3 regions of the Paenibacillus sp. FSL H3-0469 genome follow, and region 3 is predicted to be linked to each of the others. Evidence: riboswitches for the same ligand, from Rfam matches in the RefSeq annotation. Region 3 holds a riboswitch; each other region holds the start of a gene.

Region 1 (7,990 bases), 880 kb from region 3:
CGGCTTTGGTCGCCAGCACTGCGTTATGGCGTCTGCCCTCAAGCGCAAGGCCGATGATCCGCTCCGATTCAGAGCCGGCATAGATATTGGCGGTATCGATGAAATTGATGCCCTGACCCATAGCGGTGTGCAGAATGCGGACCGAGGTCTCCTGATCTGCCCGTTTACCGAATGAATTGGTTCCAAGACCCAGGGCGGACACCTGAAGGCCGCTATTGCCTAGACGGTTATATCGCATGCTCTCACTTCTCCTTATCTAGTAGTACTTAACAAGAATCCCGCACAAGCAGCTTGCCGCCGGACTCCAGGCGGCTGCCTTGCGAACGGGCGAGATTAATTACTGCATGCTCCTCCTCGAGCAGTTCGATCTCCTCGCCCAGCTTGAGGAGCAGCCTGGAGAAGCTGCTTAGGACACTATCCGTAATGTATCCGGTGAATTGCCCCGGGTGGGTGAACACCTCAAGCATATGCCGGAGCGGGTCTGTGCCGGAGCCGAACTCTCCGTTCATACGGCTCAGGGTAGCCTCAAGATCGCGGATCAGGCTATCGAGGTGGTTGTATTTATCCTCCAGCAGCAGCATGACCACCAGACCGTAATTCACCGATTGCTGCCGGGACTCTACGTTCTTGGCCAGCTGGCGTGCCGCCTCACGCAGTCCGTCCACTTCTATACGCAGCAGTCCTGCGAGGCTGTGCAGACGATGCTGCTGTACCCCGGCATATCCGGCGTACAGGCCGCTGCCGGTAACCTGGCCGCTAACATAAATACTGCCGGTGGCTATAATCGTAGATTGGCGGATATCGCCATAGACGTACACATTCCCCAGGGCTTCGATCCGTACAGATCCTTCCAGATCTCCCGGTACAATAATGTCGCCTGCGAACATAACGTCGCCCGCAGGCTCTGTCATCTCTCTGGTCAGCAGACAGAGCGGAGGGAAGTCGCAGATCCGGATGCTGCCGCTTCCTCCGCAGATGCGGGGTCTGCCTGTGTGGTTGGCTACGATATTACCGCAGGGAAGGAGCTTGGCATGATTGCCGGCAGCAAAGTAGATATCCTGCGGCGGGGGAGGGGGCAGAACCCTTCCGTCTGTGTCGAGGCCGGGAATGCCTTCCTCCGGCGGCAGTTTGCGGGCGAAGACCTCACCTGCAAAGGTAAAGGGAGCTCCCGGGAAACGGAGATACTCCAAGGGTTCCGCAGGCTTCTGAGCGGGGGATTCCTGTCCCCCAAGCATTCTGTTCCCCTCCAGTGTATGCTCCGGCAGCAGGAATTCCAGCCGGGCTTCCTTGCCGGGCAGCGGAGCTCTTCCTTCTGCGATGCATACGGGAAGATATGTAGGATTCTCCAGCTCCGCGTACAGGGCGGGAATGTTCAGGCTGCGCAGAATGAAACGGTTGTCCAGTGAAGAAATAATCTGTTCTATGGTGAGCGTGGACAGCAGCACCGCCGGGTTGGGCTGGGCACGGACGACCGCCTCGAAGGCGGCGGGACAGTTAACCAGATTCCAGGCGTACTTCTCTGCACGGTATAAAGTGAAGTGGACCTTGAGCTTGTCAGGCGATACGGTAATTTCATACTGCGGCTTCTCGCAGATCTCCCAGGTAATATAATCTGACTTGGTCACCTCGGTTGGCTCTGTAACGGTCTTCCAGTTGATCTTCAGGACAACAGGGTGGATCGCAGAAATGCGGGCGGGAGCGCCTCCGGGGAGCGGGGGAGTAATGAATATCTGGTTGTCCTGCACGAGGATAATTCCATTCTTATCTCCAGTTGTCCCGTCAGAAGTCCGGCCCTCCACAGAGAATGAATCCAGGAGACCTTTACGTTCAAGCATCAGGGACTCTACGAATTCATATCGGCTTGGTTCGATATCCTGCTGCGGCATGGTTGTAACCTCACTTTTTCGTATGATCAATGGCAATTCGTACAGAAAAAGAACATCATCAAGCCCGGAAGTCTTCCTCCTGAACAGCTGGCTTAAGTGGTCTCTATTGGCAGCCTGGCAACCGTAAACGCGGATTCTGGCGTTCTTAGGCCCATAGCTTTGCGTCCTGCCCTTTCGGGAAGTTTGCCTTTAGAAATAGATCAATGATATACATCCTGTAGAGGCGATGAATTGTGATCGACTGCAATCGACAAAAAGAATCATAAATAGTTCTTATGCGTCATTAACTTCTGCAAACAAGCTTAATTCTAGTACTTAAAGAGCTATTTTTCAACTATATTATGCCTATTTATCAAAAAACTCGAAATATGCAGCTCTATTTCGACAAAAAAACTGGTTTCCCAGCGCTTACAGCTTATGGAAGAGGGAGATGAGAAGAAATGCGGGTATTCAGCTGTTGGAACACCCTGGGCTTGGTAAAACCCGGACTGTTCCTTTTTAATAAGCAGTATTGCGAATGATTATGTCATATATGTGTTAACTATGTAAATAAACACAAACTTTCAGTGTATTATTTCGTAATAAAACCGAAGACATCACAAATTCGTTGTAATATAATCTAACTCATACCAAAGAAACGCGAGTTAATGTTAACTAAACTAACATTAATAGAGATAGCGACATCAGGAGAGGAGCATAAACCATGCAGATTGCAGCAACACCTTACATCTGGCCTTATGACGGGGCAGTGGACCCGGCGAAGACAGCGCTGATGATTATCGACATGCAGACGGATTTTTGCGGCAAGGGCGGTTACGTCGAGAGAATGGGTTATGATCTCTCATTAACGGCGCGGGCGATTCAGCCCATTCAGCGGCTGCTGGCACGTATCCGGGACATCGAAGGGTTCACCGTGATTCATACCCGCGAGGGGCATAAGCCGGATCTGTCGGATCTGCCGGCGAACAAACGCTGGCGCAGCCGCCAGATCGGGGCCGAGATCGGCTCCGAAGGACCGGCGGGGCGAATCCTCGTGCGGGGGGAGCGCGGCTGGCAAATCATTGAGGAGCTGGCGCCTGCCCGCGGAGAGTACATTATAGACAAGCCGGGCAAAGGCAGCTTTTATGCAACCGACCTGGACCTAATCTTGAAGAATAAAGGAATTACCCATCTGATTCTGACTGGTATTACTACCGATGTCTGTGTACACACCACGATGCGGGAGGCCAATGACCGGGGGTACGAGTGTCTGATCCTTGCGGATTGCACGGGAGCGACGGATGAAGCGAATCACCTGGCGGCGTTGAATATGGTTCAAATGCAGGGCGGGGTGTTCGGCAGTGTAAGTGATTCGCAAGCGGTGCTTAAGGCACTGGAGCAATACTAAATCATTCATAAACGGGGGAATTACCATGTGGAACAAGTCCAGAACGAAAGCACTGATGCTGTTAACCTCGCTAATGCTGCTCCTGACCGCCTGCGGTAACAATACGGATGCCGGAAAGGCCGAAGGACAGGGAGCAGAAGGCTCAGGCGAGCTGAAAAAGGTGGTGCTCCGGCTGAAGTGGATTCATCAGGCGCAGTTTGCCGGATTTTATACCGCAGTGGAAAAAGGCTTCTATAAAGAAGCGGGGCTGGATGTTGAGATCCGCCCGGGGGGCTCGGATTTCCCGGCTGTGCAGATGGTAGCTTCCGGCAGTGAGGAGTTCGGAGTTACCGGTGCCGACCAGGTCGTCATTGCCAGAGAGAAAGGCGTCCCGGTCAAAGCATTGTCCGCGATCTACCGCAAAACCCCGTTCGTCATGTTCGCGCTCAAAGAGTCCGGGATCAAGACAATGGAGGATCTTGTCGGGCAAAAGGTAGGCATTAAGCTGGGCGGAAACGAAGAGCTGACCTTCCGTGCCATGGAGAAAAGTGCGGGCATCGAACCTTCGAAAATTGAAGAGATGCCGGTCAAATATGATCTGAGTCCGCTGTTAACCGGTCAGGTCAAGGCTTGGCCCGGATATGTCATTAATGAGGTGCTGGCTGTAGAGGAGCAAGGCAAGGAAGTGAATATTATTGATCCGAACGACTATGGCATCAATTTCTATGCCGATACCTTGTTCACCACGGAGTCTGTTATTAAGAAGGACCCGGAGATGGTCGCAAGCTTCGTGCAGGCATCTATGCAGGGCTGGGATTATGCGGTCAAGCATCCGGAGGAGGCAGCGGAATTCGGTCTGAAATATGGCGAGAAGCTGGATCTGAAGCATGAGGTCAATATGATGAAGGCCAGCATTCCGCTGCTTGATCCGGAGAAGCTTCCGCTGGGCTCAATGGACGAGGCGTCCTGGGAGACATTGCAGAAGAATTTGGTCGAGCTGGGCTTTGTGAAAAAGGAACAGGACATCGGCGGATTGTTCACCAACGAGTTTTTGAAATAAGGAGGGACCCGATAATGACAACAGCGATCAAAGAACAGCTGGATGCTGCCTCCGCGCAGCATCCCGGTACCCGGGAAACGATGCTCTCCCTGCGCAATTGCTCTCTTTCCTTCGGCAACGTGCCTGTGCTGGATCAGGTCAGTCTTGACGTATACCGCAATGAGTTCATTTCGATTCTCGGACCGAGCGGCTGCGGGAAATCTACAACACTCCGGCTGATGCTGCGATTGTTAAGTCCGGAGGCCGGTGGAGAAGTGGCGTATGCCTCCCCGGATCTGTCCCTGGGCATGGTCTTCCAGAAGCCGGTCCTGATGCCGTGGCTCAGTGCGCTGCAGAACGTAATGCTGCCGCTTGAGCTGGGCGAGAAGAAGAAATTCAGCAAAGCCGAGGCACGTGAAAAAGCAGAAAGTGCCCTGCGCCTGGTCGGCCTTCAGGATTATCTGAACCACTTTCCGCATCAGCTCAGCGGCGGGATGCAGCAGCGGGCGGCGATTGCCCGGGCTCTGGCGGCCGATCCGACGGTGCTGCTGATGGATGAGCCGTTCGGCGCGCTGGATGAGCTGACGCGGGAGAAGCTGAATTTCGAGCTGCTGCGGCTGTGGGAGAGCCCGGAGACCAGTCTAAGCAGCATTGTAATGGTTACCCATTCGATTCATGAATCCGCGCTGCTGTCGGACCGGGTCGTGATGATGTCTCCCCGGCCTGCCGGTGTGACGGATATCATTCCGGTGACGCTGCCCTCCCCGCGTGAAGCGGGCATGGAAGAGCTGCCGGAATTCCACCGGATTGTCAAGGAACTGAGAAAGCGGGTGAAGCATCTATGACGGTCAAAATCAAAGACACCCTGTACCCGGTTACGTTTGCGCTCGGCTTCCTGCTGCTGTGGGAGCTGGCTGTACGTCTTCTGGCGGTTCCCATGTATCTGCTGCCTGCACCTACACAGGTAGTCTCGGCTATTAATGGCTCGCTCTGGTCGCATACGCTGGTTACGCTGGGTGAAGCCCTGACCGGGTTCATTCTCGCCAATATCCTCGGCCTGGCTACCGCAGTGATTTTCGTGCATTCCAAGCCGATGGAGAAGGGAATGTTCCCGCTGGCCATTGCCCTTAAGACTACGCCGCTGGTGGCGCTGGCCCCGCTGCTGGTCGTTTGGCTGGGAACCGGATATACCTCGAAGGTAATCGCTTCGATGCTGATCTGCTTTTTCCCGATTCTGGTGAACAGTGTTAAGGGGCTTAAGGCGATTGAATACGAAGCCTGGGAGCTGTTCTCCACCTACAAAGGGACGAAGAGCGAAATCTTCTGGAAGCTGCGGCTGCCGACGAGTCTGCCTTATATCTTCTCTGCCCTCAAAATCTCCACCTCGCTGGCCATCGTCGGTGCCATCGTCGGCGAATTTGTCGGAGCCAATAAGGGACTGGGTTATGTAGTGCTGGTCTCTTCCTATCATATGGATACGCCGGTGATGTTCTCGGCTATTATTGCTTCGGCGCTGTGCGGCCTGCTGTTGTTCTGGTGTATCGGGCTGCTGGAGAAACGGGTTATTTTCTGGACAAGGAGCGATGATCTATGATGAACTGCTCGGTTATCCGAATCCCTGCAGGCGCGCCGCATGATATGTCGGGATTAAGCGCAGCGGTGGAAGCGGGGCTGTTCCGGCCGGAGGAAGTGGTTGCGGTACTGGGGAAGACGGAGGGCAACGGCTGTGTGAATGATTTTACGCGGGGTTATGCGGTTATGGCACTGAAAGGCTTCTTTGCTGAAGCGGCAAAAGGAGGAGCTGCCGATATCTCCTATGTGATGTCCGGCGGTACGGAGGGGGTGCTCAGCCCGCACTTCACAGTTATTAGCCGCAGCGGAGAGGGGGAGCCGGGTGTGGTCGCTGATGGCCTGAAGTCACTCGCCATTGGTGTGGCAAGAACCCGGAGCTTCCGTCCGGAGGAGCTGGGCCGGCTCCCTCAGGCAGACGCCGTGGCGGATGCCGTGACCCGGGCGGTTATGGATGCCGGCATCACCTCACCGGGGGATGTGCATTTTGTGCAGATCAAGTGTCCGCTGCTTACCGCTGAACAGATCTATGAGGCGCACAGCCGTGGGGTATCACTCATTACAGAGGATACTTATAAATCGATGGGCTATTCCAGAGGAGCCTCTGCACTTGGTGCCGGGGTAGCGCTGGGTGAGGTGGATCGTGCCTCTCTACAGGAGGAAGATATCTGCACGGACTGGACTCAATTCAGCGCGGTAGCCTCTACTTCAGCGGGCAGTGAGCTGTCCTGCTGCGAAGTGATTGTGTTCGGGAACTCACTGTCTGCGGACGGCCCGTACCACATCGACCATGCCGTGATGCAGGATGCTGTGGATGGTGCTGCGCTTCAGGGCCTGCTGGACCGGTATCCCGGTGAAGAGCTGGTACAGGTGCTGGCCAAGGCGGAAGCTGATCCCGATGGCGTCATCCGCGGACGCCGCCATATCATGCTGGACGACTCGGATATCAATCATACCCGCCATGCGCGGGCTGTAGTCGGCGGTGTGCTGGCTTATGTCGGCGGCGACCCGATGATCTATGTCTCCGGCGGAGGCGAGCATCAGGGGCCGAAGGGCGGAGGGCCGGTGGCGGCTGTGTTCCGCCGCAGGTAAGATACAACAACATTTTATCCATCATGGGGGAATCGAATATGCATACACAGGAAACGAAAGTGCTGGCAGCAGCAGATATGACATGGGAGCTTATGCCGAATCACATAGAGCTGTATCACCGGGAGATTGTCTCGGCAAAGGAGGCGGACCGCCTGGGCATCCGCATGAGCTCGATTCTGTGGGAGAAGCTGGGGATCGGCGGTCAGGTCTTGCCGCACTATCATGATGTAGTCGAAATCATTCATATTACCGTAGGAGAGGTCAAGCTGCTATGTGACGGGGAGTGGTACAGCTACAGGGCCGGAGATACGTTCCATGTGCCTGCTGGCGTCGTTCATTCTGTCCGGAATACAGGGGATTCTCCTTCGGAGCAGATCAGTATTTTTGTACCTGCGGAGGCGGAGGTGCCGGGGAACAGCTTCTTCGGCACTACACTAATCGAGGATATCTATTCTTCCAAGCTATAGTAAAGGCGGCGGAGCCATGGGCAGCAATGTAATTACCGGTTTGACCTGCAGCGATATTCTGCTGATTCCCGATCTGAAGGAAGCGGCTTTGCTGGCCGGAGCCGGCGGCCTTGGGCGTTATATTAACCGGGTCAATGTGATGGAGGTTCCCGATGTTATTGACTGGGTCCGTCCGGGAGAGTTCCTGATTACGAGCGGCTTCCCCTTTCATAACCGGCCGGAGCTGCTCGCAGAGATTATTCCGCAGCTGGACCAGAAGGGAGTGTCCGCGCTCGGGATCAAAACCAAGCGTTATATCGATGAGATTCCGCCGCGGGCGCTGGAGCTGGCGGATCAGCTGGGCTTTCCGATCTTCGAGCTGCCCGCCTCCACCTCCTTCTCCGATGTGGTCCGCGACATTATGGAGCGGGTGCTGGTGCAGGAGGCGCGGGAGCTCTCGCAGCTGCAGAGCCGGTTCCAGAAGCTGTCGAAGCAGCTTCTCCATGGCGACGGGATTGAGGATTTCCTGCTGACTCTGGACGGGATGCTGCATAATCCGGTCGTCCTGCTGGACGATACCGATCAGCTCTTC
Region 2 (7,990 bases), 310 kb from region 3:
TGCAGTAAAGCTCCATGGGGTCTTTCCGTCTTGTCGCGGGTAACCTGCATCTTCACAGGTATTAAAATTTCACCGGATCTCTCGTTGAGACAGCGCCCAAGTCGTTACGCCATTCGTGCGGGTCAGAATTTACCTGACAAGGAATTTCGCTACCTTAGGACCGTTATAGTTACGGCCGCCGTTTACTGGGGCTTCGGTTCACAGCTTCGGATTGCTCCTAACCGCTCCCCTTAACCTTCCAGCACCGGGCAGGCGTCAGCCCGTATACTTCGCCTTACGGCTTCGCACAGACCTGTGTTTTTGCTAAACAGTCGCTTGGGCCTTTTCACTGCGGCCCCCTCGGGCTATTCACCCTACCGAGGCACCCCTTCTCCCGAAGTTACGGGGTCATTTTGCCGAGTTCCTTAACGAGAGTTCTTCCGCGCGCCTTAGAATTCTCTTCTCGCCTACCTGTGTCGGTTTGCGGTACGGGCACCTTCTCCTGACTAGAGGCTTTTCTTGGCAGTGTGAGATCATGACCTTCGCTACTGTAATTTTCGCTCCCCATCACAGCCCAGCCTTACGGTGTGCGGATTTGCCTACACACCAGCCTCACTGCTTAGACGGACATCCATCAGTCCGCGTCACTACCCTCCTGCGTCACCCCATCGCTCATAGCGGATTACGGTGGTACAGTAATTTCAAACTGTTGTCCTTCGACTACGCCTTTCGGCCTCGCCTTAGGTCCCGACTTACCCTGAGCGGACGAGCCTTCCTCAGGAAACCTTGGGCTTTCGGCGGATCAGATTCTCACTGATCTTTTCGTTACTCATACCGGCATTCTCACTTGTATACTCTCCAGCGCTCCTTACGGTACACCTTCAACGTATATACAACGCTCCCCTACCCCAGATACAAAGTATCTAGCCATAGCTTCGGTGGTGTGTTTAGCCCCGTTACATTTTCGGCGCAGAGTCACTCGACCAGTGAGCTATTACGCACTCTTTCAATGGTGGCTGCTTCTAAGCCAACATCCTGGTTGTCTGTGCAACTCCACATCCTTTCCCACTTAACACACACTTGGGGACCTTAGCTGATGGTCTGGGCTGTTTCCCTTTTGACAATGGATCTTAGCACTCACTGTCTGACTCCCGGCAAGAAGTAAATGGCATTCGGAGTTTGACTGAGCTTGGTAACCCTTGCGGGCCCCGCACCCAATCAGTGCTCTACCTCCACCACTCCATTCACCGAGGCTAGCCCTAAAGCTATTTCGGGGAGAACCAGCTATCTCCGAGTTCGATTGGAATTTCTCCGCTACCCCCACCTCATCCCCGCATTTTTCAACATGCGTGGGTTCGGGCCTCCAGTGCGTGTTACCGCACCTTCACCCTGGACAGGGGTAGATCACACGGTTTCGGGTCTACGTCCACATACTTAGTCGCCCTATTCAGACTCGCTTTCGCTGCGGCTCCGGCTTCTCACCTTAACCTTGCATGTTAAACATAACTCGCCGGTTCATTCTACAAAAGGCACGCCATCACCCATAAAAAGGGCTCTGACTTTTTGTAAGCACACGGTTTCAGGTTCTATTTCACTCCCCTTCCGGGGTGCTTTTCACCTTTCCCTCACGGTACTGTTTCACTATCGGTCGCCAGGTAGTATTTAGCCTTAGCAGATGGTCCTGCTGGATTCATACGGGGTTTCACGTGCCCCGCACTACTCGGGATCCGTCTCGGAGAGAATACCATTTCGGCTACAGGGCTTTTACCTCTATCGCGGGCCTTTCCAGACCTCTTCGCCTACCATATTCCTTTGTAACTCCATGTGAGACGTCCCACAACCCCAAGAGGCAAGCCTCTTGGTTTAGGCTGTTCCGCGTTCGCTCGCCGCTACTGACGGAATCACTATTGTTTTCTCTTCCTCAGGGTACTTAGATGTTTCAGTTCCCCTGGTCTGCCTCTGCGTATCCTATGTATTCAGATACGAGTAACTGCGAATTACCACAGCTGGGTTTCCCCATTCGGACACCCCCGGATCAAAGCTTGCTTACAGCTCCCCGAGGCAGTTTCGTTGTTCGCCACGTCCTTCGTCGGCTCCTGGCGCCTAGGCATCCTCCGTGTGCTCTTAGTAGCTTAACCAATGTGTTTTCCCTAAGGAAAATCACGGTAGCAACTAATAACTATTTCCACTTGCTTACACAAGTTTCAGCTAAAAGATGTTCTAAAACGCAAATTCGTTTCGGTATCCAGTTTTCAAGGATCAAAGGTAAAGATGAGAGCTTAAACTCTCAAAACTGACCAACGAGTGAGTAACAGGCCTAAACCTGATTGGTTTGGAAGCGAAGCTTCCGATTTGAATGTCACCGTTGCAGGTGACGATTCTCCATAGAAAGGAGGTGATCCAGCCGCACCTTCCGATACGGCTACCTTGTTACGACTTCACCCCAATCATCTACCCCACCTTCGGCGGCTGGCTCCCTTGCGGGTTACCCCACCGACTTCGGGTGTTGTAAACTCTCGTGGTGTGACGGGCGGTGTGTACAAGACCCGGGAACGTATTCACCGCGGCATGCTGATCCGCGATTACTAGCAATTCCGACTTCATGCAGGCGAGTTGCAGCCTGCAATCCGAACTGAGACCGGCTTTGCTGGGATTGGCTCCACCTCGCGGCTTCGCTTCCCGTTGTACCGGCCATTGTAGTACGTGTGTAGCCCAGGTCATAAGGGGCATGATGATTTGACGTCATCCCCACCTTCCTCCGGTTTGTCACCGGCAGTCACTCTAGAGTGCCCAGCTCAACCTGCTGGCAACTAAAGTCAAGGGTTGCGCTCGTTGCGGGACTTAACCCAACATCTCACGACACGAGCTGACGACAACCATGCACCACCTGTCTCAACTTTCCCCGAAGGGCACCTGATGCATCTCTGCTTCGTTAGTTGGATGTCAAGACCTGGTAAGGTTCTTCGCGTTGCTTCGAATTAAACCACATACTCCACTGCTTGTGCGGGTCCCCGTCAATTCCTTTGAGTTTCAGTCTTGCGACCGTACTCCCCAGGCGGAGTGCTTACTGTGTTAACTTCGGCACCAAGGGTATCGAAACCCCTAACACCTAGCACTCATCGTTTACGGCGTGGACTACCAGGGTATCTAATCCTGTTTGCTCCCCACGCTTTCGCGCCTCAGCGTCAGTTACAGCCCAGAAAGTCGCCTTCGCCACTGGTGTTCCTCCACATATCTACGCATTTCACCGCTACACGTGGAATTCCACTTTCCTCTTCTGTACTCAAGTCACCCAGTTTCCAGTGCGACCTCAGGTTGAGCCCAAGGTTTAAACACCAGACTTAAATAACCGCCTGCGCGCGCTTTACGCCCAATAATTCCGGACAACGCTTGCCCCCTACGTATTACCGCGGCTGCTGGCACGTAGTTAGCCGGGGCTTTCTTCTCAGGTACCGTCACTCCGGTAGCAGTTACTCTACCGGACGTTCTTCCCTGGCAACAGAGCTTTACGATCCGAAAACCTTCATCACTCACGCGGCGTTGCTCCGTCAGGCTTGCGCCCATTGCGGAAGATTCCCTACTGCTGCCTCCCGTAGGAGTCTGGGCCGTGTCTCAGTCCCAGTGTGGCCGTTCACCCTCTCAGGTCGGCTACGCATCGTCGCCTTGGTGGGCCGTTACCCCACCAACTAGCTAATGCGCCGCAGGCCCATCCCCAAGCAGCAGATTGCTCCGCCTTTCATTCTCTCCTCAGGAGAAGAAAGAAATTATCCGGTATTAGCTACCGTTTCCGGTAGTTATCCCAGGCTTGAGGGCAGGTTGCCTACGTGTTACTCACCCGTCCGCCGCTAAGTTTGAAAGGAAGCAAGCTTCCTCTCAAACTCCGCTCGACTTGCATGTATTAGGCACGCCGCCAGCGTTCGTCCTGAGCCAGGATCAAACTCTCCAAATTGGTATTTAGAAAGAGCGATTGCTCATTTTGAAACATCTGACGAGAATTTACATTCTCTAATTTGGATCTCACCGAAGTGATCTCCAGATACTCACTCGTTGTTCAGTTTTCAAAGATCAAGCTCGTTGTCAGCGCCGCTCACCACGCCACCAGCAACTCTTATAATATATCACGTTCATCCGAGCAATGCAAGCTTTATTTTTGAAATCACTTATTTAAGTAATCTCTCATTTCCTTTGCCGCTCAACAACGCTTATTTATAATAACCTATCCCTCTATTAAAAAGCAACCTTTATATAAATAAAAATAACCCGCTTAATTATTAAGCGGGTTATTCTCAGGTAATGCTATAGTTCACAGCTATCCTTAGTAGAATTTCGCTGCAGTATATTTGCTTGCTGATTTGACCAGTTCAGTTGATGCTGCGTTTTTACCCAGACCTGCATCGACTGTAGTATCAATCGTTACCCATTTGCCGTTCAGGAACACTTCATTCCAGGCATGGTATGAAGTTACATAGCTTGTATTCCCCATAACCAATTTGGTTGGAATACCTTCACTGCGGAGCATTGTAGCGAACAAGGATGCGTAATCGTAACAGATCCCTTTGTTGGTAGCAAGCGTGTTATCGTTGTTCGGAATATAATCTGTGCTTACGCTGTTAGCCAAAGAGTAATCATATTTCACGTTAGTTACGATGTAATTGTAGATAGCCTTAACTTTGTCTGCATCTGTAGTCAGACCCTTTGTAAGCTGGGCTGCCTTTTGAACGGATTTATCGGAAGAACTCCACTTTACATTCTGTACGGAGCTCAAATATACGGCATTCACATTGCTCATGGAGAGAGATACAGTCTCGGAAGATAGTACTTTGTACTTGTTGCCGGTAGTATTCTCAAGAACAGAGACCTTATAAGAGCCATTGCCTTGTTGCAGCGGGAACGTCTCGTTCGGTTTGGAAGTGTATAAGTTGTAAGTATAGCTGTTGTTGCCCTTGGTAATCATGAGCTTCATCTTCTTATCCTTAGGAACATCGTACGATACCCCGATAACCCCTTGATCAAGTTGTCCAACATTTAACCAGCTTGAATCTGCATTAGCGGCTTGAGCAGTGCCTGTCTGTACAGAAGTGACGATCACAAAAAGTGTAATCAACATTAAATAAAACTTCTTCATGGATAAAACCCCTTTCGGTAGCTGGCTGCCATTCTTACGGGAAGGCCCTTTAGCTTTGCGTCCCTACCTTTCGATAGGTTTGCCGTTATCGTATAAGCTTTATCTGTCCAATCTACTACCACATAATGACAGATTCTGAATTAAAACAAACAAAAAAAGCCTCTTCATTCGGTAGCTGGCTGCCATCCATGACGGGAAGGCCCTGTAGCTTTGCGTCCCTATCTTTCGATAGGTTTGCCGTTATCGTGTATTAGCTTCTGATAGTTCTATCTTACCATACCTCTATCTATTATCAAGACCCAAATTGCTAGATTCCACCACAAATATACTAAAATTTTATGTTTTTTCGACCTTTATCGCCTTGTCTTGATGGATTCAGGTCAGCTTCGCATGAATGATAAGTCTGTGGGTCGGGTTGACAAGCGGATCACAGGTAATAAGGGTCAGAATCTTATCATCATCCTTTCCCTTCAGTACCGAAATATCAGTAGGCTCTACAATAGATACATCATATACAACATATTTGTATTCCTGGCCGCTTGTAATAACAGTAATGGTATCCCCTTTACCGACCTCATCCAGTCTGTTGAACAGCCGCCCTGCCGTTCTTGACCGGTGTGCCGCAATCGCTGCATTGCCTACCGCGCCAATCGGAGCTGTCTCCTTCATATGCGCCGCAGCATGCTTCATATTAGTCTTGGTGGCGCCCTCCAGTACAGGCAGCTTCAGATCGATTTTGTCAATTTCAATAATGGCAGTGATCTTGCCTCCAACTTCAATCTCGGGCGCTGTAGTGGGCACCGGCTCTTCTGCACCAGACTCTTCCGCCAGCAGCTGGGTGACTTCCGCATAAGGCTTGCTCAGATCCTGGCTGGCAGGAGCGGTAGCCGAAGGAACGATTTCACTATAGGCCTGTTCGGCCTCTTCCAGCAGCTTCTGCTGCTGACGGTCCTCGTACCATTCGCTTCCTTTGGGGTAGAGCATAATCAGGACCCCGGCAAGTATAATCAAATAGGATAACTTCCGCATGACAATCGCCTCCGCAATATAGAATAAGTACTCCCGCCGCAGAATACGGGGAAGATATACTGTCTCTTTAGAATACCCATTTCCGGCTTCCAAAGAAATTAATGATCACTGTTATGAAGGTAACCAGCACCTTGGCCAGGAGCACCTGTATCCCCAGCCGGTCAGTCAGAAGATGAATCAACAGCACCGAAATGCCCAGCACCAGCAGATTCAGCACAATAAATCTCACCAGCTGCATCCGGTCAAAGCCGCCATTCCCGCCTCTGTCCCTTCCCTTAAAGGTCACCTTCTTATTCCAGAAAAAGCTGTTGGCCGTCCCGGCGCTATAGGAAATAATCTGTGCAGGGGTGTTAAGCATCCCCAGGGAATGCAGCAGGGTAAATACCGCAAAATCTATGAATGTGTTAAGCAGGCCCACCGCATTAAATTTCAGAAACTGGATCATGCCTGCGCGCCAAGCCTTATCTTGCATAATCGCTTTCCTTCCGGGTGTCTTCAGACTCTGTATCCGGGTAGCCTCTGGTCTCGCGCACGATATAGAGCGGTCTATCCTTTGATTCGTCATAGATCCGTCCGATGTATTCCCCAATGACGCCCAGCAGCATCAGCACAATGCCGTTAAACAACAGGTTCACCCCGACAATGGACGCCCAGCCCGGCACGGTCCAGGAGGTGAAGACCTTCTGGAATAAGACCAGGAACAGGTAGATGAAGCTGGAGAAGGACAGGAAGAAGCCGATATAGGAGGCGATTTTGAGCGGCTTATGCGAGAAGGAGGTGATTCCGTCGAGCGCAAAGCGGATCATTTTTTTGAGCGGATATTTCGTCTCCCCGGCGTAGCGTTCCTCCCGCACATATTCCACCATGGTCTGCCGGAAGCCGACCCAGCTCACCAGCCCCCGTACATAACGGTTCTTCTCCTTCAGACCGCGCAGCACATCGCAGACCTTGCGGTCGATCAGCCGGAAATCCCCGGTATCTGTGGGAATCTCCACACTGGTCATGCTGCTGAGCAGACGGTAAAAGATTTTGGCCGTAACCTTCTTGAAAAAAGTCTCTCCGTGGCGCTTCAGCCGCTTGGCATAGACTACCTCATAGCCTTCCTTCCACTTGGCGATCATCTGCAGAATGACCTCCGGCGGGTCCTGGAGATCTGCGTCAATCACCACGACAGCCTGACCTTCAGCATAATCCATGCCCGCCGTAATCGCCACCTGGTGGCCGAAGTTACGGGAGAAGTCAATCAGCTTGACATGCTCATCCCTATTACTGATTCCGCGCATAATCTCAGCCGTACGGTCCCGGCTGCCGTCATTGACGAACACAAGCTCATAGGTATCCCCGCACTCATCCATTACTTTTTTGAGCCGCTCGTAGGTTACCTGAATGACTTCCTCCTCATTATACATGGGCACAATTACACTATATCTGGCCTTCACAAGGGTTCCTCCTAAATTTATTGTAAGCCACAGCTTCTTTGATGCGCCTCTTCAACATCAGCTTTCAACAACTATGGGCTCTTACAGCTCCCCTCCTAGAATACCCAGGAAGGGAACCAGCGAAGTACTTGAATGATATAACTGCTGTTCACCTGCATGCCGGATAAGACCGGATAGAACATTACAAACAGGATGGCGGCAGCCGCAACATAGGCGTACCGCAAATATCTGGCACCCTGGAACCTGCTGTCAAGCAGCTTCAGGATGTACACAATGGATAGAATCATAAACGGCACCATCGCAAAGTAATGGTACAGGAACGTCTCACGCGGCACAAGCATCCAGGGAACATATTGTGAGAAGAAGGCGATCCAGATCATATACAGGTTCTTGTCCCGGCGCTTCACAGTGAACCATA
Region 3 (7,990 bases):
CGAACAACGCCTATTCACTTCATCTCCCCCTCATCTTTCTCTCACCTTTCTCCGCTCCTCCCACCCGTCCCGTTCGTTCTTTATAAAGAACATTTGTGAAAAACAGCGATAACCGCAGATACAGCGAGATATCGCACCCAATTCGTACTTTATTGCGAACATTCCGCTGAAATTAAGATTTTTCTTTTTCAAGCGGCGCAGTGTATGATTTGTTTACGATATCGTTCTTTATTAAGAACGAATATAACGAATAACTCATTAGCAAGTTGAGAGGGGGCTTAGCTATGTACCCCAGATCTGCCAAGCGGCGCAAACGAAAAACCAGGAGGCTCGGCCTGCGGATTCTGCAATCGGGTATGGCTGTCTCTGTGCTTCTGATCTACACCTCGGGCCAGATCGGCAGCACCTATGGAGAGTTCAACACCTCACAGGAGCAGATCAGCTCCATCGGGCTGTGCTCGGTATTCCCGGGTCAGATTGAACAGCTGTTGTCCGAATTCAGCGGGCACCTAAGCACCCTCATAGAGCTGAAATCTTCCCTTGGCAGCCATAGCATCAGTGGAGTGTATAACACCTCCTCAGCCGCTACCGGAGAGCTATCGCTTGCAGAGCTGGGTCAGGCTGCGGACGAACTCTCGTCTGAGCTCACTCAAGCTGGCAGCGAGATCGATCTGCTGGATAAGCAACTAAGCTTCAACGGGACGGTCTGGCAACAAATCCTGCAGGAAATTGGCTACGCAGCGGCCATCCTGCACAAGCTCGGAGGTTATATGGTGAATCTCGATCCTAACTGTCTGGAAATCCGTGATGCACAGTTCTTCGACCAGATTCAAGAGAGTCTTCATCAAAGCGGGATTCTGTCGGAGACGCTGGCGGAGACGTTAAGCGGAATTGTGCAATACCTCGGCTCGATTCATGATATCGGCGGATCCTTGCCTACCGGCAATCCCGACCGCATCTTACTCCGGCAGGATGACTACAGCTTCCCAGCCGAGGAGCCTATCCTCTCGTTCGTAACCAGCGCCTATCAGGCAGATTCGCAGGTCTCCCCCACGCTGCTGGCCGCGTACGAGCAGTTGAACACCGAATTAACGGCGTCCAAGGATACCCTGTCCTCCACAATCCACACCTTGCAGGAACGGCTGGCAGAAATCGCTGACGCCAAGACGGCCCTTGAGGACAAGGCGAAGGCACAGCAAGAGGAAGAGGAACGCCTGGCACTTGAAAAGACCGAGAAAGCCAGAGCGGAGGAAGCCGAACGGCTCGCCCTAGAGAAGCAGAAGGCTGCTGACGAAGCGCTGAAGCTGGAGCATGAACAAGCCCAGAACCAGCCGCCCGCAACCAGTCCTCCCGACAAAAGCCAGCCGGCAGAGGAGCCCGCTCCAACAGCTCCTGTACAGGACAATCCAGTCCCCACAGCTTCAGCAGCAGCAGAGGTTATTGCTCCAGTGGCCACGCCTGCGCCTGAGATTCTTTTACCGGTGGCAACTCCAGATCATGAACCAGGCAGCGTAATTCCAGGTACTGTCGTGGACGGCGGGCAGCCTTCTCCTACAGCTACACCGTCTCCACAATCCGACACCAGCAAAGGCGGCGAATAAGATGCGCATCCGAAAAATAGCCAATACGATCATCTCCACACTGATTCTGCTAGTGTTCCTGGTGCTGATCACAGCCGTTGTGATCTCCAAAGCCTCCGGCGGCGAGCCCTCCTTCTTCGGCTATCAGATCAAAACGGTATTGTCCGGCTCCATGGAGCCCGGCATCCAGACCGGTTCCATTGTAGCCATTAAGCCGGGCGGGGACATGACCCGTTTTCAGAAAGGCGATGTGATCACTTTTCTGAATCCCGATAATATTCTGATCACCCACCGCGTGGTCGATGCCGAGCTGAACAATGCACTGGGGGAAGCCAGCTACACCACCAAGGGCGACAATAATGATGCCGCCGACACAGCAGCCGTCAGCTCCACGAATGTAGTAGGTGAGTACACCGGTGTAACCGTACCCTATGTGGGCTATGCCATGAGCTTCGCAGTCTCCAAAGCCGGAAGCGTAGTGCTGATGATTATTCCCGGACTGCTGCTGCTCCTCTACGCGCTGTATTCTTCCTGGAAGGCCGTTGCGGCACTGGAAAAGAAAAATGTCTCCTCATCCGCAGCCAGCGCCGGCACCCCTGATACTTTGACTGACCTTGTACAATGACCGATTGTCCTCTCCCGTTTACGAAACGCGGAGCCACAATACAGCTTGCCGGAAGCACCGGCTATGCACCCAATAGACTCATTAAGAGAGGGATGAACAAATGAACGTCAAAAAAACATTAGGTCTCGGAGTTGTATCGGCAGCATTAGGCTTGACCCTGGTCGGCGGAGGCACCTTCGCTTACTTCAGCAGTACTTCTACTTCTTCATCTTCTTTTAACAACGGAACTTTATCACTTAAATCTGATCCCTCTGTCATTGTTAATCTCAGCAACCTCAAGCCGGGAGACAGCATCTTAAGAGATTTCAAGCTTATAAATGACGGGACGCTTAACATTCCCAAAGTGGTACTGCACACCTCATCGGCTATTACAGACGCTCTGGGAGACAACGGCTCCCATAATTTCAAGGATGATATTATTGTGACCTTCCTCGCGAACAAGGATAAGCAAGAATTGCCGCTCCTGGTCATCTCGCTGGCCGATCTGGAGAAAGAGAGTCCCGATCTCGTGGCCCGGGGAATTGTCGGAGCGATCTTAGGCGGAGAGAAATCCGGCATTAAAGCCGGTACCTCGGATAACCTGACTATCCAGTTTGCCTTCAAGGAAACCCTCCAGCCGCAGAACTATTATCAGGGCGATACGCTTGCGCTGACGCTGAATTTTGAAGCCAACCAGGAAAAAGGCAGTCTCAAATAATTTACCAACAAAACAAACCATTCGAGGAGGAAATCAATCATGGGTATCAAAAAAACATTGGGTCTTGGCGTAGCATCGGCAGCACTGGGCTTGTCTTTAATCGGCGGGGGCACCTTCGCTTACTTCAGCTCCACAGCCACAAGCACCGCAACCTTCGCCGCAGGTACGCTGAAGCTCGGCTCCTCCTTCAATACTCCGGTAGCGCTGACGAATCTGAAGCCGGGAGACTACACCGTCCGCACCTTTACCTTGTCCAATGACGGCACACTGGATATCAAATTCCTCAAGCTCGCTACCACATACACCGTAACCGATGCCAAGGGCGACAATGCGGGCCAGGATCTCGGAGACCACTTCAAGGTCAAGCTCCTGGATAATTCGTACACCGGCGGTTCACTAAGCGGTCATGTGCTGTCCGAGATCTCCCTGAAGGATCTGAAGAACACCCCAAGCTACGATCTCGTAGCAGCAGGTATCCTGCCGGGAGGGATTGCCGCAGCCGGTTCCAAGACCTTTAAGATCGCCTTCGAGTTCGTGGACAATACGCTCGATCAGAACATTTTTCAGGGTGACGGCTTAGCTCTGAACTGGACCTTCGATGCTCTTCAAGGAGTGGGAGAAGCCAAGTAGATCAGGAATCCATCAAGACAGCACATCCTTCCCCAACCGGGCCGGGTGTGCTATTTTCTTTTCTACAGGCTGCCGGCTCAATGATTTTGTCCGATTTGCGGTTTTTTGTTATACTGACAAGTGAAAACGGCTTTGCCGTCCCTCCTATGAACGGGCGGTGCCGTTTCCGCGAGAGAGATAGGGATACGGTATAGCGCGAAGCATATCACTTCTTATCTTTTACCAAAAAAGTACGGAGGGCGTTGTAATCGTGTCAGATACTATGGGAAGCCGCATCCACAAACTCCGGCTGGAGAAGGGCTATTCGCTATCCGAGCTTGCGGATAAGGCTGATGTGGCGAAATCATACCTCAGTAATGTGGAACGGAATATTCAATCCAACCCCTCCATTCAATTCATCGAAAAAATCGCTGACGCGCTTCAGGTATCCATTCATGCACTGCTGTATGGCGGATTGGCAGAGACGGAAGAACAGGCCCTGGACGGGGAATGGTTCCGGCTGGTTCAGGAGGCTATGGCCTCCGGTATAAGCAAACGTGAATTCAAGGAATTCCTCGATTACCAGAAATGGCGCATGGAACAAAAGGACAACTAAACACAGCATTGTATGTCACAGGGAAGACTCCGCACGGCAGGGAGGCCGCCTTCGGCGAAGGCATGCTTTCAAGCGGCATACAGAAAAGGCACAGCGTACCGGACGCTGTGCCTTTTCTGTATGTATCCGAACAATGATGACCGCCTTACATCGCCTGGAGCGCCTTCTCACTTAGAAACCGGCGGATCTCCTCCGCCGCGATCCCCGCCTGCTTGGCAGACATCAGCAAGTGCACCCATTCTAAATCCAGATCTACTGCCTGCAGCTCGTCATTCCCCTGGTTGGACATATCCAAGAAATCTCCTCCTAGAATTTTCGCGTCCCCAGGCAGTCCGGCCATCATAGTAGTATTGCTACTTTGTAGTATCTCTACTTTAGATCCGAGACTTTGTGCCCCTGTCTTTCGGCAGGTTTACCTTTAACTGGACCCTCTCCATCATGAAAGGATCTGGCAAGAATCGATGAAACCGTTCTCCGCAATAACATTATACAAGATCATGCGCGATTAGTGTGTCGTTTTCTGGAATTTTTTTATGATAAAATGTGAGGAAACTTAGCTGAAATTGCCAGCGTCTTGTATAAATATTTCCAGTCCCAAGTTCAAACCCTAGCTAATAGTTTAAATATACTAAAGGGAACTCTAACTGCTCCGCCTTACCGCTGCGCGCAACCTCGTATAGAGACAATTACCCATTTGTATAGATGACGGACTGTGATAGGAATTTATAGTTAGATAGCACTTAAGAATTAACAAAAGCAAAAGAAGCGGAGGGGAATTTTGCTTATTTATGATAGTTCCGTATGAATACTGTAATGAATCATGCCAAATTGCGAACGGATTGACCGAAAGTATGAATTGATTACCCCGCCGGAAAGTAGCACAATAAGGTGAGAATGAAACCGCAAACATTTGCAGCTCCGCCAAGTGGCACACTGGATGCCTCGCGTGGAGTTTATCCGTTAGGAGGACCTATTCATGGCAGTCAAAGAGCCCTATAACGACACAGTATGGAGCAAATATTACGGCCCCAACCTGGGCTACATCCAAGAAAGATATGAGCAATTTGTCAAGGACCCCTCTTCTGTTGAACAACATTACCGTGATCTCTTCACCGTATCCGGCCCCCCTCCGCTGGCACCCGATGCCGAGAGGGCTCCGAGCCCTGCCGTATCAGCAGATGCGCAGTGGCTCAAGAAGGCTGTTAAGGCCTCGAAGCTGATCGCCAATATTCGGATATACGGCCATATGGCCGCAGACATTGACCCGCTGGAGCGCAGCACGAACCCGATGGCCAAATGGCTGGAGCTGGAGACCTACGAGCTTACCCGCGAGGATCTTAATGCTCTGCCTGCTTCGCTGATCTGGGATAATGCCCCTGCGGATGTGCATACCGCGATGGATGCCGTCCACAGAATGCGCCAGGCCTATACCCAGACCATTGCCTACGAATTCGGGCATGTACATGATGAACGCGAGCTGCGCTGGCTCAACAGCCAGGCGGAATCGATGACCTCCCCTGCCCCGCTGAATAATACAGAGCGCAAAGAGCTGCTGAAGCGGCTGGTTCAGGTGGAGCACTTCGAGACCTTCCTGCACAAGACCTTCGTCGGCCAAAAGCGCTTCAGCCTGGAGGGCAATGATGCCCTCGTGCCGATGCTGGATGAGATTGTGCGGGCCGCCGCGCATGACGGCGCAGAGCATATCCTGATGGGCATGGCCCACCGCGGAAGACTTAATGTGCTGGCTCATATTCTGGGCAAGCCTTATGATATTATTTTCTCGGAATTCCATCACTCGCCGAACAAGGAGCTGTTCCCTTCGGAAGGCTCCATGGGCGTGACCTACGGCTGGAGCGGTGATGTGAAGTACCATCTCGGGGCTGACCGTGCCGTCCGCGAAGGCGAGACCGTTCGCACCCGGATCACGCTGGCCAATAACCCGAGCCATCTTGAATTCGTCAATCCTGTCGTCGAGGGCTTCACCCGCGCCGCACAGGAAGAGCGCAACGCTCCGGGACTGCCTAAGCTGAACACAAGCAAGGCTATGGCTGTGCTGATGCACGGCGATGCCGCCTTCCCTGGAGAGGGCATTGTCGCAGAGACGCTTAATATCGGCAAATTGCAGGGTTATCAGAATGGCGGTACTGTGCATATTATCGTCAATAACCGGATCGGCTTCACCACAGAGAGCGAGGATTCCCGCTCCACCCATTATGCCAGCGACCTGGCCAAAGGGTATGAAATTCCAATCGTGCATGTCAATGCCGATGACCCGGAAGCCTGTATTGCCGCAGTCCGTCTGGCCAGTGCTTACCGCCATATGTTCAAGAAGGACTTCCTGATTGATCTGATCGGCTACCGCCGCCACGGGCATAATGAAATGGATGATCCCGAGACAACCCAGCCGATTGTGTACGGCAAAGTGCGGAACCACCCTACGGTGTACCGCGCTTATGCTGAACGCCTGGAGCGTGAGAAGGTAATCACAGCGGATGATGTCAAGAACATGATTGCGGAGGCGGAGAGCGTCCTTCAGCAGGCCTTTGACCAGATGAAGGAAGGCAAACAGAAGAATGCGGAGTCCAAAACCGCCGTCGCGCTGGATAACGACAGTCCCCAGCAGCGTCCGACTGCCTTCCCGCTGGCCGGGCTGCAGGAGATTAACCGCGAGCTGCTGCGCGTACCGGCCGGCTTCAAGGTCTATCCGAAGCTGGAACGGATTCTGCAGCGCCGCAAGGATGCACTGAATGACGGCGAGCGGGTGGACTGGGCTCTGGCAGAGACGCTTGCCTTCGCTACCATCCTGAAGGATGGCACGCCGATCCGCCTCAGCGGGCAGGATTCACAGCGCGGTACCTTCGCCCACCGTCATCTGGTGCTGCATGACAGCGAGAACGGTGAACTCTATTCTCCGCTGCATCAGCTGAGTGATGCCGGCGCTTCATTCGGCGTCTACAACAGTCCGCTGTCCGAGGCCTCTGTCCTCGGCTTCGAATATGGTTATAATGTGTTCGCACCGGAGACCTTCGTTATCTGGGAGGCTCAATACGGCGACTTCGCCAATGCGGCTCAGGTCATTATCGACCAGTTCATTTCTGCCGGCCGCGCCAAGTGGACGCAGCGCAGCAATCTGACAATCCTGTTGCCTCACGGCTATGAAGGTCAAGGACCGGAGCACTCCAGCGCCAGAATGGAACGGTTCCTGCAGCTCTCCGCCGAGGAGAACTGGACTGTAGCCAACCTGACCAGCGCTGCGCAATATTTCCATCTGCTCCGCCGTCAGGCCGCGCTCTGCGGACAACCGGATGCCCGGCCGCTGGTCATCATGGCGCCGAAGAGCCTGATCCGTAACACGCGCAGCACCTCAGCCGGAGCGGACCTCGCTTCGGGCACCTTCCAGCCGGTTCTTCCCGAGCCGCTGCTCGGCAGTAAGCCGGAAGCCGTAAAGCGCCTCGTGGTATGCAGCGGCAAGGTGGCCATCGACCTGCAGACGGAGCTGGAAGCAACGCGCGGACAGGACTTCTCCTGGCTGCACATTTTGCGCATGGAACAGCTCTATCCGTTCCCGGAACGCGAGCTTGGCGCCCACCTTAGCGGCTTCAGCTCGCTGGAGGAGATCGTCTGGGTGCAGGAAGAACCGAAGAATATGGGCGGGTGGACGTATGCCGAATCCCGGCTGCGCGCCATCGCACCGCAGAAGGTCACTGTCCAGTACATCGGCCGTCCGGACCGTTCCAGCCCAGCCAGCGGCTACGCCGATGTCCACAGCTTCGAGCAGCGGCGCATTGTCCGGGAAGCCCTGAAATTGAATGCAGCAGTGCAAGCACCTGTACCGTCTTCCTGAGCACAGCAAGGCGGTCATC

What was found. Region 3 has a riboswitch for cyclic di-GMP ahead of NSS83_RS21815 (anti-repressor SinI family protein). Riboswitches for the same ligand answer to the same signal wherever they lie in the genome.
Region 1: linked by a shared signal. The riboswitch ahead of NSS83_RS17805 (flagellar assembly protein A) and the one ahead of NSS83_RS21815 (anti-repressor SinI family protein) in region 3 are both predicted to bind cyclic di-GMP.
Region 2: linked by a shared signal. The riboswitch ahead of NSS83_RS23115 (transglutaminase-like domain-containing protein) and the one ahead of NSS83_RS21815 (anti-repressor SinI family protein) in region 3 are both predicted to bind cyclic di-GMP.

The regions. Positions count from the first base shown of each region.
Region 1 is NZ_CP150302.1:4,063,948-4,071,937, reverse strand. Features, by position in the region: gene NSS83_RS17810 (aldo/keto reductase) at 1-238, opposite strand, end outside; gene NSS83_RS17805 (flagellar assembly protein A) at 267-1,886, opposite strand; cyclic di-GMP riboswitch class I at 1,992-2,084, opposite strand; gene NSS83_RS17800 (isochorismatase family cysteine hydrolase) at 2,590-3,273, shown strand; gene NSS83_RS17795 (ABC transporter substrate-binding protein) at 3,299-4,312, shown strand; gene NSS83_RS17790 (ABC transporter ATP-binding protein) at 4,327-5,136, shown strand; gene NSS83_RS17785 (ABC transporter permease) at 5,133-5,885, shown strand; gene NSS83_RS17780 (ring-opening amidohydrolase) at 5,882-6,952, shown strand; gene NSS83_RS17775 (cupin domain-containing protein) at 6,991-7,419, shown strand; gene NSS83_RS17770 (PucR family transcriptional regulator ligand-binding domain-containing protein) at 7,436-7,990, shown strand, end outside.
Region 2 is NZ_CP150302.1:5,248,927-5,256,916, reverse strand. Features, by position in the region: rRNA gene NSS83_RS23125 (23S ribosomal RNA) at 1-2,117, opposite strand, end outside; rRNA gene NSS83_RS23120 (16S ribosomal RNA) at 2,368-3,928, opposite strand; gene NSS83_RS23115 (transglutaminase-like domain-containing protein) at 4,295-5,104, opposite strand; cyclic di-GMP riboswitch class I at 5,118-5,198, opposite strand; cyclic di-GMP riboswitch class I at 5,272-5,353, opposite strand; gene NSS83_RS23110 (class D sortase) at 5,480-6,133, opposite strand; gene NSS83_RS23105 (GtrA family protein) at 6,201-6,605, opposite strand; gene NSS83_RS23100 (glycosyltransferase family 2 protein) at 6,595-7,572, opposite strand; gene NSS83_RS23095 (glycosyltransferase family 39 protein) at 7,668-7,990, opposite strand, start outside.
Region 3 is NZ_CP150302.1:4,942,769-4,950,758, reverse strand. Features, by position in the region: gene NSS83_RS21840 (hypothetical protein) at 285-1,601, shown strand; gene NSS83_RS21835 (signal peptidase I) at 1,603-2,205, shown strand; gene NSS83_RS21830 (TasA family protein) at 2,306-2,902, shown strand; gene NSS83_RS21825 (TasA family protein) at 2,942-3,532, shown strand; gene NSS83_RS21820 (helix-turn-helix domain-containing protein) at 3,795-4,127, shown strand; gene NSS83_RS21815 (anti-repressor SinI family protein) at 4,273-4,416, opposite strand; cyclic di-GMP riboswitch class I at 4,451-4,554, opposite strand; gene NSS83_RS21810 (2-oxoglutarate dehydrogenase E1 component) at 5,104-7,971, shown strand.